3 regions of the Psychromonas sp. L1A2 genome follow, and region 3 is predicted to be linked to each of the others. Evidence: predicted binding sites of a transcription regulator. Region 3 holds the regulator's gene; each other region holds the start of a gene.
What was found. Region 3 encodes LexA, which represses DNA repair genes until DNA is damaged. Its sites were predicted from a motif close to TACTGTATNNNNATACAGTA; they were not measured.
Positions count from the first base shown of each region.

Region 1: GQR59_RS07170 (YebG family protein) is a predicted target of LexA. The motif match lies at 2,571-2,590, and genes of this name have one in related genera.
Region 2: recA (recombinase RecA) is a predicted target of LexA. The motif match lies at 3,178-3,197, and genes of this name have one in related genera.

Region 1 is NZ_WUAG01000001.1:1,659,568-1,664,551, reverse strand. It holds gene infC (translation initiation factor IF-3) at 1-219, opposite strand, end outside; gene thrS (threonine--tRNA ligase) at 225-2,132, opposite strand; gene GQR59_RS07170 (YebG family protein) at 2,271-2,543, opposite strand; gene GQR59_RS07165 (paraquat-inducible protein A) at 2,676-3,269, shown strand; gene GQR59_RS07160 (paraquat-inducible protein A) at 3,262-3,894, shown strand; gene GQR59_RS07155 (PqiB family protein) at 3,884-4,984, shown strand, end outside.
Region 2 is NZ_WUAG01000002.1:1,042,084-1,047,067, reverse strand. It holds gene mutS (DNA mismatch repair protein MutS) at 1-2,579, opposite strand, end outside; gene GQR59_RS14900 (CinA family protein) at 2,623-3,123, shown strand; gene recA (recombinase RecA) at 3,225-4,271, shown strand; gene GQR59_RS14890 (AzlD domain-containing protein) at 4,484-4,801, opposite strand; gene GQR59_RS14885 (AzlC family ABC transporter permease) at 4,798-4,984, opposite strand, start outside.
Region 3 is NZ_WUAG01000002.1:1,832,681-1,837,664, forward strand. It holds gene gspM (type II secretion system protein GspM) at 1-300, shown strand, start outside; gene GQR59_RS18380 (type II secretion system protein N) at 331-1,080, shown strand; gene lexA (transcriptional repressor LexA) at 1,234-1,860, shown strand; gene GQR59_RS18390 (SCO family protein) at 2,000-2,677, shown strand; gene GQR59_RS18395 (GNAT family N-acetyltransferase) at 2,773-3,258, opposite strand; gene metA (homoserine O-acetyltransferase MetA) at 3,418-4,335, shown strand.

The sequences.
Region 1 (4,984 bases), on a different contig from region 3:
GATGCGACAAACTGGCGGCTCGGCATTCGGACTGATCTCAACTAGATCCAAGTCTGTGTCAAATGCCATATTTTTTGCTTCTTCTAAAGAAACAATACCAACTGGCTTGCCTTCTGAATCAGAAAGACGTACTTCAGTACCAGTTATTTCATCGTTTAAACGATGTTTATTGCCCGTTTGCGGGGCTTTTTTTGCACCTTTTATAACAAATTCCTCCAAGTTATTTATGAACGTGTGATGATTTCTTGTTTTACATGGTCAATGAAATTATCAACCTGCATCTTACCAAGGTCATCACCCTTGCGTGTTCTTACTGCTACTTCATTTGCTTCGACCTCTTGGTCTCCGATAACGAGTAAGTAAGGAACGCGCTTTAATGTATGCTCGCGGATTTTAAAGCCTATCTTCTCATTTCTCAAGTCCGAAATGGCTCTAACACCCGATTTTTTCAATTTATTTACTACTTCAGTGACAAAATCTGACTGTTTGTCAGTAATATTCATCACAACCACCTGTTGAGGTGATAACCAAGTTGGGTAAATACCTGCATACTCTTCAGTTAAGATACCAATGAAACGCTCTAACGAACCAAGAATAGCTCGGTGAATCATTACTGGAGTATGTCGTTCGTTATCTTCACCAACATAAGTGGCATCTAAACGACCCGGCATTGAAAAATCTAATTGTATTGTACCACATTGCCATGCACGACCTAAACAATCATACAAAGTAAATTCTATTTTTGGACCATAGAAAGCACCTTCGCCTGGTAAGTATTCAAATTTAACACCATTTTCATCTAATGCATGTGCTAAAGCAGCTTCAGATTTATCCCATGTTGCATCATCACCGACACGTTTTTCAGGACGAGTCGACAATTTAACTACGATATCTTCGAAACCAAATGTTTTATAACATTCGAAGACCATGTTAATGCATGCTGATACTTCTTCAAGAATTTGCGCTTCTGTACAGAAGATATGCGCATCATCTTGTGTAAAACCACGTACACGCATTAAACCATGTAAAGAACCCGATGGCTCATTACGGTGACATGAACCAAATTCAGATAATCGTAATGGTAAGTCACGGTACGATTTTAAACCTTGGTTAAAGATTTGTACGTGACCAGGACAGTTCATTGGTTTAATTGCATAATCACGGTTTTCACTACAAGTACAGAACATACCGTCTTTGTATTTATCCCAGTGACCCGACTTTTCCCATAAAGAACGATCTAGTATTTGTGGCGCTTTTACTTCTTGGTAACCAAAGGCAACCGTTTGTTCACGAATATAACTTTCAAGCTCACGGAAAATAGTCCAACCATTTGGATGCCAGAACACCATACCCGGTGCTTCATCTTGCATATGGTAAAGATCTAACTGTTTACCAATTTTACGGTGATCACGTTTAGCCGCTTCTTCAAGGCGCTTTAAGTAAGCATTTAGCTGTTTTTTGTCAGCCCAAGCTGTACCGTATATACGTTGTAACATTTTGTTATCAGAATCAGCACGCCAATATGCGCCTGATACTTTCATTAATTTAAACCATTGGCTAAATTTCATCATCGGTACGTGTGGACCACGACACATATCGACATATTCTTCATGATGGTATAGACCAGGACGGTCTTCTTTATCAATACCTTCAAGAATTTCTAATTTATAAGGTTCATTGCGTTCTTTAAATACTGCAATCGCTTCATCAACGCTGACTTTCTTTTTAACAACTTGATAGTTAGTTTTAACTAGCTGTTGCATGCGTTTTTCAATTTTAGCTAACTCTTCATCATTAATGGTTACATCAAGATCAATATCATAGTAAAAACCATTATCAATGGTTGGTCCTATTGCCATTTTTGCTTCTGGGTACAATTGTTTAATTGCATGACCTAACAAATGCGCACAAGAGTGACGTAATATTTCTAGACCTTCATCATCTTTATTGGTGATAATTGATACGTCTGCATCAGTTTCAATAGGATCACAAGCATCTACAAGTTGTCCGTTAACGCGACCTGCAATACAAGCTTTCGCTAAACCAGGACCGATATCTGCTGCGATATCCATAATTGAAGTAGTAGTGTCAAATTGACGTTGATTTCCATCGGGAAGAGTAATAATTGGCATGCGAATTCCTCACAGTGATGCTTCCAACCAAAAAGCATTTGTATTAATTAAAAAGAGGAGCGCATTTTACTGCATTAAGGAGCACAATAAAAGACACTAAAGGTTAATTTATTGTTACTCCTATTTATTTAATGAGGTTTAACTATCTGATGGCTCTACTTTATCGATACTTTCTGAGTTAAACACTTGCCCTTTAAATAGGTTTTGCAACACATCTTTATTGCTTGCGACATACAGCCCTAATTCTTCAAGCTGTTGATCATCTAGAGAAACAGGACTTTCACTTAAGAATAATGCGATTTGATCGGCGCTATCTAGCATCTTATCGTATGCATCGGCTTCTTTCTTACTGGTAAAGGTCATTTTCTCAACACCCTTTCTTTCTACAATGTATTTAATGATGACTGCCACGGTGGCCTCTTTTTAATTTCAAATTAAACATGGTTTTACATACAGTACTACTGCTTTTGTGATAATGCAACTTTTGTCATACTATAATTAATTTGCTATCTTATAACATTGTCAAATTACTGATAAGTATGAATGAAAACGATAATTTGTAGCCATTGTGACATGGTTTCACAACAACCTATTATACAACCAGGCTACATTGCAAAATGTGCTCGTTGTAATCATGTATTTTGTAAAGCGACAACAAGTAAACCCAATAAGGTATTTGCTCTAGCAGTCGCTGCATTATTAGTTTGTATTCCTGCTTTTTCATTCCCACTTGTTTCAGTGCATTTGTTAGGCATTACAGAACAAACCAACCTGTTACAAGGTGCTATAATGATGATTAATATAGCGCCTGTTGTGTCTTTTGTGGTGTTGTTTTGTGCGGTAGTTGCCCCTACGTTATTAACTCTTTGTATCGCATTTAGTAGCGGATGCATGATGTTCAATAAACGCCCCGAATTGCTTAACTATGTGCTTAAATTAACGAGCATTATCATTCATTGGTCTATGTTAGAAGTTTATTTAGTGAGCTTTATGGTAGCCGTTTTTAAATTAACGAGTTATGCAGAACTTTATTTCAATAGTGGCCTGTACTTTCTAGTTGGTTTTTTAATATTAAATATGAGTATGATCAGCGAATATGATAATGCTCAACATTGGAAATATTTACTCAATGAATAAACCGCTAATAACAGGGATAAGTGCAAGACAACAAGACAGGCAACTATGCCGAGTTTGTGAAAAACATTCTTCTATTAGTGAGAATCAAGAATGTTGCCCTTATTGTGGTAGTCCGATTTCACCTCGCATTGAAAATAGCCAACAAAAAACATGGGCATTATTGTTTACAGCTTTTATTTTTATCTTTCCAGCTAACCTTTACCCTATTACTTACTTATTAAAAAACGGGACACGTTATCCTGATACTATTTTTTCAGGTATTGTAAGCTTATTATCAAGCGGCATGTCTGGTATAGCGTTTATTGTTTTTATAGCGTCTATAGTAGTACCTATATTAAAAATTGTAGTATTAGCTTTTATTTCACTCGCCATTCACTTTAAATGGCAATTTAACCCTAAAAAACAACTTATTGCTTTTACGTTAGTCGACTGGATTGGTCGTTGGTCAGTATTAGACTTATTTGTTATATCAATAATGGTTGCGGTGTTTGATAAAGGAAATTTCCTATCCGTTTACCCAGGGATCGCAGCAACTTCTTTCACCGTGGTTGTCATTACAACATTATTCGCAGCACAGAGTTTCGATACTCGTCTAATATGGGACGCAAATACCGATGCAAGATAACCCTTCGACAACACCTGTTGTTAGTAAATCAAAATATATTTCACCAGTGTGGTTTCTACCTTTTATCGCTACATTATTGGCTCTTTGGATACTATTCCAAAATATCACTCATAAAAATATGCGTGTTAATATTCATTTCACCAATGCTGGCAGTATTATCATTGACAAAACCAAAGTACGTTACAAAGGGGTTATTGTTGGTACCGTCAAGAAGATTGAACTTGATGAGGTTGATGGTGTTAATGTCATTGCTGAAATCGAGTCTCATGCAACCTTTTTACTAAAAGAGAAAAGTAAATTTTGGTTAGTTTCACCCAAAGCATCTTTAACTTCAATTACTGGATTAGATACTTTGTTCTCTGGGAGTTATATTAATTTATTACCTGGCGAAGGTGAGGAAGCAACTGACTTTGTTGCAACAAGAGAACAACCAATCACCATTCCGGATAATGCATTATTGATTAACTTAAAAAGTGATAATGCCGCATCGATTAACATTGGAACGCCTATCTTTTATAAAAAAATACAAGTGGGAGAAATTGCTCGAGTACGTCTTGATAAAACGGGGCAATTTGTCAACATTCAGGCTTTTATTGAAAGTAAATACAGCCACTTAGTAAAACAAAAAAGTAAATTTTGGAATATTAGTGGTTTAAATGCAAACATTTCAAGAGCAGGTATAGATTTCAAACTTGATAGCCTAACCACTTTAATTGCGGGAGGAGTTACCTTCAGCAGTCCTGAATCATCTACTGAGCCTTTAGAAAACCAGAAATATCAGCTATTTAATGATATTGATGCTAGTCAGGAAGGCCTACATATTATCCTTAAGTTATCTAACACCAATAATTTACCAGAGCGTGCAGGTATCTTATTTAAAGGGCATGGTATTGGTAGGATTGATACCATCAACTACGATTCAGAAAGTCAGTTGTTCATTGCAAAAGCAACTATCAACCCAGCATTTAGTGATTTAATCACTGAAAGTGCACGTTTTTGGGTTGAGAAAACATCCGTTTCTTTTTCTAAAATTGAAAACTTAAGTAATCTTATTACTGGTGATTATATTAACTTTTCACACGGAGAGAGC
Region 2 (4,984 bases), 790 kb from region 3:
GCCAGTGCTTGTTTAGGTGTCAATTCATCTGGATCGACTCCTTCAAGTAAAGCGACTGCTTTGTGCTTTTCAGGTTCTGAAAAATCTAGGCTAGCTTGAACTTGAGCCTCGGCCACACTATCTGCTGTTTGCTTATCATTAGTTTGGTTTTCAAAAGATTGAGATTGTTTAGAAGACGCTTCTAATTGTGCTAGTTTTTGCTTGGCATTATCTAAGACTGATTTAGGTACACCTGCTAATGCGGCAACCTGTAATCCATAACTTTTGTTGGCAGCACCTTCTTGTAACGCATGCAAAAAGGCAATAGTATCACCGTGCTCTACTGCATCTAAATGCACATTCACTAGTTCTGGAATCGTTTCAGGTAAACGTGTTAATTCAAAATAGTGTGTTGCAAATAAGGTATAGGCTTGAATTTTTTCTGCTAATTGTTCTGCACAGGCCCAAGCTAACGATAAACCATCAAAAGTACTGGTACCTCGACCTATCTCATCCATTAATACTAATGAGTTTGGCGTTGCATTATGCAATATATTCGCAGTTTCAGTCATTTCTACCATAAAGGTTGAACGACCACTTGCTAGATCATCCGACGCACCGATACGAGTGAAAATTCGATCTATAGGGCCTATTTTTGCACTTTGAGCAGGAATAAAACTACCAATGTGCGCCATCAACACCATCAACGCAACTTGACGCATATAGGTTGATTTACCACCCATGTTAGGGCCAGTAATAATCAACATACGACGTTGGTTATGTAAATTAACAGGATTCGCAATAAAAGGTGTTTTACTTACTTGCTCAACAACAGGGTGTCGGCCTTCTTCAATTTCGATACCGTTTTGTTCTTGTAACACTGGTCGAACATAATTTAGTGTTAATGCGCGCTCGGTTAACGTATTTAATACGTCTAATTCAGCTAATGCTTTGGCTGTGAATTGTAAGCTTTTTAAATGTGGCAATAATAAATCAATCAATTGCTCATAAAGTTTTTTCTCTAGTGCTAAGGCTTTACCTTGGCTAGATAATACTTTTTCTTCGTGTTCTTTTAATTCTGCAATAATGTAACGCTCTGCACCTTTAAGCGTTTGGCGACGTACATAATGCTCCGGTACATGTTCAGATTGATTTCGACTTATCTCAATGAAGTAACCATGCACTCGGTTATAACCAACCTTTAAAGTGCTGATACCAGTACTTTCACGTTCACGTTTTTCTAACGCTTCTAAATAGTCCGTTGCACCTTTTGATAAATTACGCCAATGATCTAGCTCTTCGTTATAACCTGCTTTGATCACGCCGCCATCACGTATTAACACTGGCGGATTATCAATAACTGCCGTTTCTAATAAGGTTAATAGCTCTGGATAGTTACCCATTTCTTGGCTCAATGTAGAAACGAGTTCAGAAGGTAATTCTGCAATTAAATGCTGTAATTCAGGTAATAAAGAAAAAGCGCAACGTAAACGTGTTAAATCCCGAGGGCGTGCAGAACGTAACGCTAAGCGTGCAATCACACGCTCAATATCACCGATCTGTTTAAGTGGGATAGAAAGTGCGTCAGTTAAATCAAAATCCATTAACGTTTGGATCATGGTTTGACGGTAATTTAAGACCGTTAAATTACGAATTGGCTGATGTATCCAACGTTTTAATAAACGGCTACCCATTGGGGTTACCGTAGTATCTAATATTTGCGCTAGCGTATTATCGGTCCCGCCTGCTAAATTAAAGGTTAACTCTAAGTTACGGCGTGTGGCGGCATCTAAAATAACCGTATCAGTGCTTTGTTCTAATGTAATTGATTGAATATGGGTAAGCACTGTACGTTGAGTATCTTTTAAATATTGCAATAACGCACCAGCAGCACAAATTGCAAAGTGGGCTTTTTCAATACCAAACCCGACGAGATCTTTAGTGCCTAACTGTTGGGTTAATAGTTTTTTACAGGTACCTAATTCAAATTCCCATTCAGGGCGACGACGAATCGTAGGTAAATGTTCAATTAACTCCAAACATTCAAAGTTATCGGGATATAAGAGTTCAGCTGGATTTAGACGTTGTATTTCTGCTTGTAAAGATTCAGCTTTATTAAGTTCATTAACAATAAAGCGACCACTACCAATATCTAATGAAGCAATACCAAAGGTGTCACCTTGTTGGTAAACTGAACATAATAAGTTATCTTGTTTATCATCTAATAACGCTTCATCAGTGATCGTGCCAGGGGTAATGATACGTACTATCTTACGTTCAACAGGGCCTTTGCTGGTGGCCGGATCGCCAATTTGCTCACAAATTGCAATCGATTCACCAAGGGCAATCAATTTTGCTAAGTAGCCTTCAACACTATGGTAGGGAACACCGGCCATTGGAATGGCATTGCCGCCAGTTTTTCCACGTTGAGTAAGGGAAATACCTAATAATTGTGATGCTTTACGAGCATCATCAAAAAACAGTTCGTAGAAATCACCCATACGATAAAAGAGTAAGGTGTCTGGCACTTCACTTTTTAAGGTTAAAAATTGTTGCATCATCGGAGTATGCTGTTTTAATTCTTGCGCTGTTGGCTTCATAATGAATACACTTAATAACTATTTCTAAAAAAGGCGGAAAATGATGTTTACTGAAAAAACCGTTAAAGAATTGGCGCAAGTATTAGGCGAAAAACTGACTAATGCTGGCTTGGTTGCTACAACCGCAGAATCCTGTACCGGAGGTGGTGTAGCATACGCTATTACAGAAATTTCTGGAAGTTCGCTGTGGTTTGACCGTAGTTTTGTTACCTATAGTAATGGCGCTAAAACACAGATGCTAGGTGTTGAAGACCTGTTGATTCAAGAGTTTGGGGCGGTCTCCAAAGAAGTGGTTAATGCCATGGCTATTGGCGCCATAAAAAATTCAGATGCCGATATTGCTGTTGCGATAAGCGGGATTGCAGGGCCTGATGGCGGCAGCGAAGAAAAACCAGTGGGTACGGTTTGTATTGCTTGGTATAACGCACATAGTGGACATAAAACTGAAACCTATTTATTTGTAGGTGATCGCTCTGAAGTGAGAACACAAGCAATTCGTTTAGCACTTTTAGGGCTGATAGATAACGTTGATATGCTAAACTAAATAAATATCATCATATTTTTAATAAAAAACTTGATACTGTATAAATGAGCAGTATACTGCATGCATATACAGTAAAACATAAGAAAAACACTGGAGAATACATGAGTCAGGACGCAAATAAAGATAAAGCATTAGCAGCTGCATTAGGCCAAATTGAGAAACAATTTGGTAAAGGTTCAATTATGCGTCTAGGAGACGGTGCTGCAGCAATGGAAATTGAATCTGTTTCAACTGGCTCATTAGGTTTAGATGTTGCTCTTGGAATAGGTGGTTTACCGTACGGTCGTGTTGTTGAAATATACGGTCCAGAAAGTTCTGGTAAAACGACGCTAACATTACAAGTTATTGCTGAAGCACAAAAACAAGGTAAAACTTGTGCGTTTATCGATGCAGAGCATGCGTTAGACCCTAGCTACGCAAAAAAATTAGGTGTTAATGTTGATGATCTTCTTATCTCGCAACCTGATACTGGTGAGCAAGCATTAGAAATCTGTGACATGTTAGTACGTTCAGGTGCTGTTGGTGTAGTGATTGTCGATTCTGTTGCGGCCTTAACGCCAAAAGCGGAAATTGAAGGAGACATGGGTGACTCACACATGGGTCTTCAAGCACGTCTAATGTCTCAAGCATTACGTAAACTAACCGGTAACATTAAACAAACTAATACGATGGTTATCTTTATTAATCAAATCCGTATGAAAATTGGAGTTATGTTTGGTAACCCAGAAACAACTACTGGTGGTAATGCATTAAAATTCTATGCATCAGTTCGTTTAGACATTCGTCGTATTGGCGCTGTTAAAAATGGTGATGAAATCACAGGTAATGAAACACGCGTTAAAGTGGTTAAAAACAAAGTATCACCACCGTTCAAACAAGCTGAGTTCCAAATCTTATACGGCGAAGGTATTAATAACCACGGCGAGTTAATTGATTTAGGTGTTAAACAAGAGTTAGTTGAAAAATCTGGTTCTTGGTACTCATACAACGGTAGCAAAATTGGCCAAGGTAAGAGTAACGCTTGTAAGTTCTTGCAAGAAAATCCAGCTGCTGCTAAAGAGTTAGATGAAAAGCTGCGTGAAATATTATTAACAAAACCAGAAGTTGCACCTGAAACTAAAGATGTAGAAACTGAAGCGCCTGAGTAAGTTAATCTATAAAGCTAAAAGTGCCTTTGTACTAATGGTAATACCAACTATGTTAAAGAAGCTATGTTAACTGAGCTTCTTTAACCAGTAAAATAGAGTCAGTTAATTAGTGCGATTGATATAACTAGCTAAGATAAAAACCGATGCCTACAAAGCATCGGTTTTTTTGTCTGTTTTTTCTGAGTTAGTCTGCACGAAAAATTGAAGTCCTCTTAAGCAATTAATAACTTCAACAGTAAAAAAACTAACATACCAAAGAAGATCGTTTTTAATAAACTCTTAGTCACTAGGCTGATCACCACACTAATAATTGCCGCTAATAAATAAACATTAGTAAAACTTATATCCATATCTCCATAGGGCATAACGACTGCGGGCACTATGATTGCAGTTAATACTGCTGGAGGCACAAATTTTAATGATTGTTGCATCCAGACTGGAAAAGTAATTTTCCCTGCAAAAGCAAACATGACAAAACGAATACCAAATGTAATGATGAACATGCCTAAAATTAACCAGAATTCATTCATATTTTCTTCTCCTTGTTAATAGACATTTTTTGCATACGCATCACTGATAAGCCAGCGGCAACACCTATTAATGCACTAATAATGAGCCCAAGCTTATTAGGTAAATAAGAAAAGGATAAAGAGGCTATTGCAGCACTGCACGTTGCACTTAACATGGCTTTACTATTAATGTAAGGCACCACC
Region 3 (4,984 bases):
GTTGAAGTTAATTCAAATAAAATTATTGCTGCTGGACTGATTGACACCCAAACGGGAACACCACAAAATTTATCACAGCTTATTAATAGTACAGCTAAACGCAATCAGATTAATATCGCACGTATCCAAAGTCGTAATGGAACAGTTGATCTTTCTATAAACCAAATTGAATTTAATCAATTTATAGAGTGGATAACCGTATTGCAAAATCAACATAACGTACAGATTGCGAGTGTTGATATAAGCCAAGATAAAGTTCAAGGCATGATTAAAGTTAGTCGCTTATCATTAAGTTATTAGAGTTAAATTCAAGCATAATAAAGGTTTCAAATGAAATTTAAAATCGCCATTTTGGTCGTATTCGTTTACTTAATTACTTTAGTGGTTAATTTGCCTTTGGCTGTTGTGGTTGATTGGCTTCCTAGAGGAGCGATTAAAGTTAATAATGCCACAGGTACGATCTGGAAAGGGCAAGCCAAGCAAATTGTAGTTAACCGTAAATTGCGCTTTGATAATGTAAAATGGGATGTGCAGTTAATGGCATTACTTACATTAAACCTAGAGGCCGATGCTTCATTTAACAACGGTTCTCAAGCTATGTCTGGTAAAGGTATTGTTCGTTATGGTTTTTCAGGGATAAGCGCATCAAATGTTATTTTAGATTTAAGTTCAAAAGAATTATTAACATTATTGCCAATGCGTTTGCCGGCTAAAATTTCAGGAGATTTTTCCGCAGTCATTAAAGAATTCACACAAGGCAAACCCTATTGTGAACAATTACAAGGTAACGTACTTTGGCAAAATGCTGTCGTATCTAGTCAGTTAGGCGTAGTCAATTTAGCTTCTCCTACTGTTGATCTCGGATGTGATAATGGTGAGGTTACGGCATTTGTTACTCAAGAGTCAGATGAATTAGCAACAACCTTAGATATTAGTTTAGGCGAAGGCGGCATATATAAGTTAAATGGAGAGATTCAAGGAACCGATAAGTTGGCTCCTTCGATTGCTAAATCATTAACGTGGATTGGCCCAAAAAACGAAAGTGGGGCAACGACACTTAGCTTTAGTGGACAACTTTAAGTAATGAATTAATAGAGTATTGTTGGGTCATTATTTAGCATTATTGGACTTTATTTCCTATCTAATAATAAAAAGAAGAGTCTTAACTAGTATTTAACCATGTATGGATATACACTGTGTTTGTTTACAGTTTATTATCGCGTGGAGATCCTAATGAAAGAGTTAACTAAACGCCAAGGCGAAGTCCTAGACGTAATAAAAGATCAAATTACAAAGACTGGCATGCCACCAACACGCGTGGAATTAGCAAGAATTCTAGGTTTTAAAAGTGCCAATGCAGCAGAAGAGCATTTAAAAGCATTAGCACGTAAAGGGGCGATTGAAATATTATCTGGCACATCTCGTGGTATTCGCGTTATTAGTGAGCATAAAGATAATGAAGCAGCCAACGAAGGCTTGCCTTTAATCGGTAAAGTAGCTGCCGGAGAGCCGATTTTAGCTCAAGAGCACGTTGAAACTCATTACAATGTTGATCCTACTTTATTTCATCCTGCGGCAGATTTTTTATTGCGTGTTCAGGGCGAAAGCATGAAAGATATTGGTATTATGGATGGTGATCTATTAGCTGTACATAAAACCCAAAATATCAATAATGGCCAAGTAGTTGTTGCAAGAGTTGAAGATGATGTAACCGTTAAACGCTTTTATCGTGATGGTAAGCAAATAACATTAAAAGCTGAAAATACATTATTCGATCCCATTAAGGTTGATTTAGAGTTTCAATCATTTGATATTGAAGGTATTGCAGTTGGTGTTATTCGTACTGCTGATTGGATGTAAACGTTTATCTATCTGCTTTGTAACTTAATCGCTTAAGTAAATGCAGTAAATAAATTAATAAAGCGAAGAAAATGCCAATAAATAGTTATTCTATTTATTGGCATTTTCATCACTTGCTTTGAGCAAATAGAGTAAAAAAATGAAACGTATAATAATTATATGCAGTATTGTAATCGTGGGTTTATTTTTTGCGTTAGGTGGATTAGAAGCCATTAATCTAAATGCTAAAAATGGTGATACATTTGAAACAGATAATAATGCTTTATTTTTAGCTAAACCGCGTATTATTTTAAATGAGTTTGCTTTTGAAAAAGCGGGAAAAGTTGCTTTTACAAATGAATCATTAAAAGGGAAATGGACGCTTTTCTTTGCTGGTTATACTTTTTGTCCTGATGTTTGCCCTACTACACTCGCTGATTTAGATCGTATTTATCCTAGTTTAACTAATGATGATAATACAACCACTCAAGTTGTATTTGTTTCTGTTGATCCTAATCGAGATAAAGCGGAACAACTCGCAGACTATGTTCATTATTTTAATAAAAACTTTATCGGTGTAACGAGCACACATAAACAACTATGGCCTTTTGTAACACAGCTTGGTTTAATTTATGGCATTGTTGAAGCGGGTGATACAGATGATTTTTATTTGGTCGATCACAGTGCATCTATTGTTTTAATTGACCCGGATGGAAAGTTGCATGCAACGTTTAAGTCTGTGCCTAATAAGCAAGGTATTAATAGCGTAGATATGGATTTAATGGTTGAAGATATTAAAGAATTACAGCAACAATATAATAATGAAATTAATCAATAGGGTAGCTAACATTGACCCGTTTTTAGAATAACCGCGCAGTTAACTAAGACTAAGCGGTTTATTCATCTTTAAGCGAAGAATTAACGTAACGTAGATTAAATTTTCTTTGTCCAAAATAAAGCACTGCCAAATTCTGGATCAAGTTGATAATCAGAAAAGCCTAAACGTTGGTAAGCTTTACAAGCAACTTCATTGCCACTCAATACTTCTAATGTGATTTTGCAACAATCACGAGCTTTAGCAATCTCTTCAATTTTTTCGAATAAATGTTGAGTTAATTTATTCCCTCTAAAATCACTATGTACAACGACATCATGAATATTAAATAACGGTTTACAGGCAAAAGTAGAAAAACCTTCAATGGCTGTTAATAAAGCAGCAGGCTTTTCACTACTAAAAATTAAAACGATAAAAATATCTGTTCGCTTTAGCAGTGTTGAGACTAAATTTTGTTTTGCAAAGTCATTAATATCTTCGCCACCGCCCATTGGATCACAAGCATAATGCGACATTAAACTAAGGTAAGCATCTGCGTGCTGTTTATTGTTTAAGTCAGCTACAACCGTTTGAATCTCTAACATCTTAATTCCTTTTATATCTGATAATTAATACTCTTTTTCAGTCTAACTAATGGGTTATATGGATACCAGTAAAAGCCTTATTTAAATTTTATGTTTTTAAATTCAATTTTAGTGTTAGACTTCTAGATGTCTAAATGAAAAATTCTAAAGGGAACAACTATGCCAATTCGTATTCCAGATGATTTACCCGCATCAAATATTTTAAAATCTGAAAATATTTTTACTATGTCTGAATCACGAGCTAGTCATCAGAATATTCGTCCACTGCGAGTATTAATTTTAAATTTAATGCCTAAAAAAATTGAAACTGAAACGCAAATAATGCGCTTATTATCAAATACACCGTTACAGGTTGATATTGAGTTATTGCGTGTTGATGCAAGAGCGAGTCGAAATACACCGCAAAAGCATCTCGATAAATTTTATGGTGACTTTGAGCGCATAAAAAGTCAGAAATGGGATGGGTTCATTATTACTGGTGCGCCGTTAGGTACAATTCCATTTGAAAACGTTTATTACTGGGATAAGTTTACTGAAATCGTAAACTGGTCTCGTCATAACGTGACTTCAACACTCTTTCTTTGCTGGGCTGCACAAGCGGCCTTAAAAATACTTTATGATTTAGAAAAAGTAACGAGAGACGATAAGTTATCTGGTATTTATTCTCATAATACTCACCATCATCAGCATCCACTTGTTAGAGGGTTTGATGACCAATTTTGGGCTCCTTTATCGCGCTATGCAGAATTTAATAGCAATGAGATTCAAAGTAAAACTGATTTAACCGTTTTTGCTGATGCACCAGATGCAGGTGTTTACTTAGCTGCGAGCCCGGATTGTCGTCAAGTATTTATTACTGGGCATCCAGAATACGATGCTCATACTTTAAGTAATGAATACTTAAGAGATATCGAAGAAGATTTGGAGCCTGTACTTCCAGTTAATTATTTTCCAAATGATGATGCCAATCAAGCACCTCGTGCCACTTGGCGTAGTCATGGAAATCTTTTATATAATAACTGGTTAAATTATTGTGTTTATCAGGTTACACCATATGATTTAACCGACTTGAAATAGCATATAATTATTATTTAAGATTTTTAATCATAATTACAACAATAAACTGGCAAAGATTAAAACCTATCCTATACTTATTTAGTGATAAATAAATAGCGAGGAGCTTAACGAATAAGTTGTTATAGAAATATAGATTATTTCGAAAAGGTTCTGTGAAGTTCACAGATTGGTTTTTAACATAGCGTTATTATTACGTGAAATACCATTATTTGGTTTTCACATTTTTTAATAAAAATAAGACGGAGGTATACAGTTATTTTAAATTTTACTCGTACCAGTGTTCTAAAATCATTAACTATTGAGTTGTTATACTAAGCGCTCAGCCCCTCTATAGGGAACATCTTGGATTTTAGGAATTAATGCTGGTTGTATTCAAATATACAGGAGCTTAATTATTATTACGTTTTATCATTTTATTAAAAGTAAGTGTCAGAGTTAGGAGTTTATTTTTTAAAACTCATTGCCAATGGGCGTTTCTAACACTTATTTTTATCGAATTAGATAGTGGATTATTTGTAAAGGTTTATTGGTAAGTAGTTAATTTTTTATGAATATCAATGATACTTTTAATAATCACAATTAAATTGTTCTTTTATTTTTAAAGCGAGCTACTTAGCTCGCTTTTTTATGTTTAATTATTGTCGATACT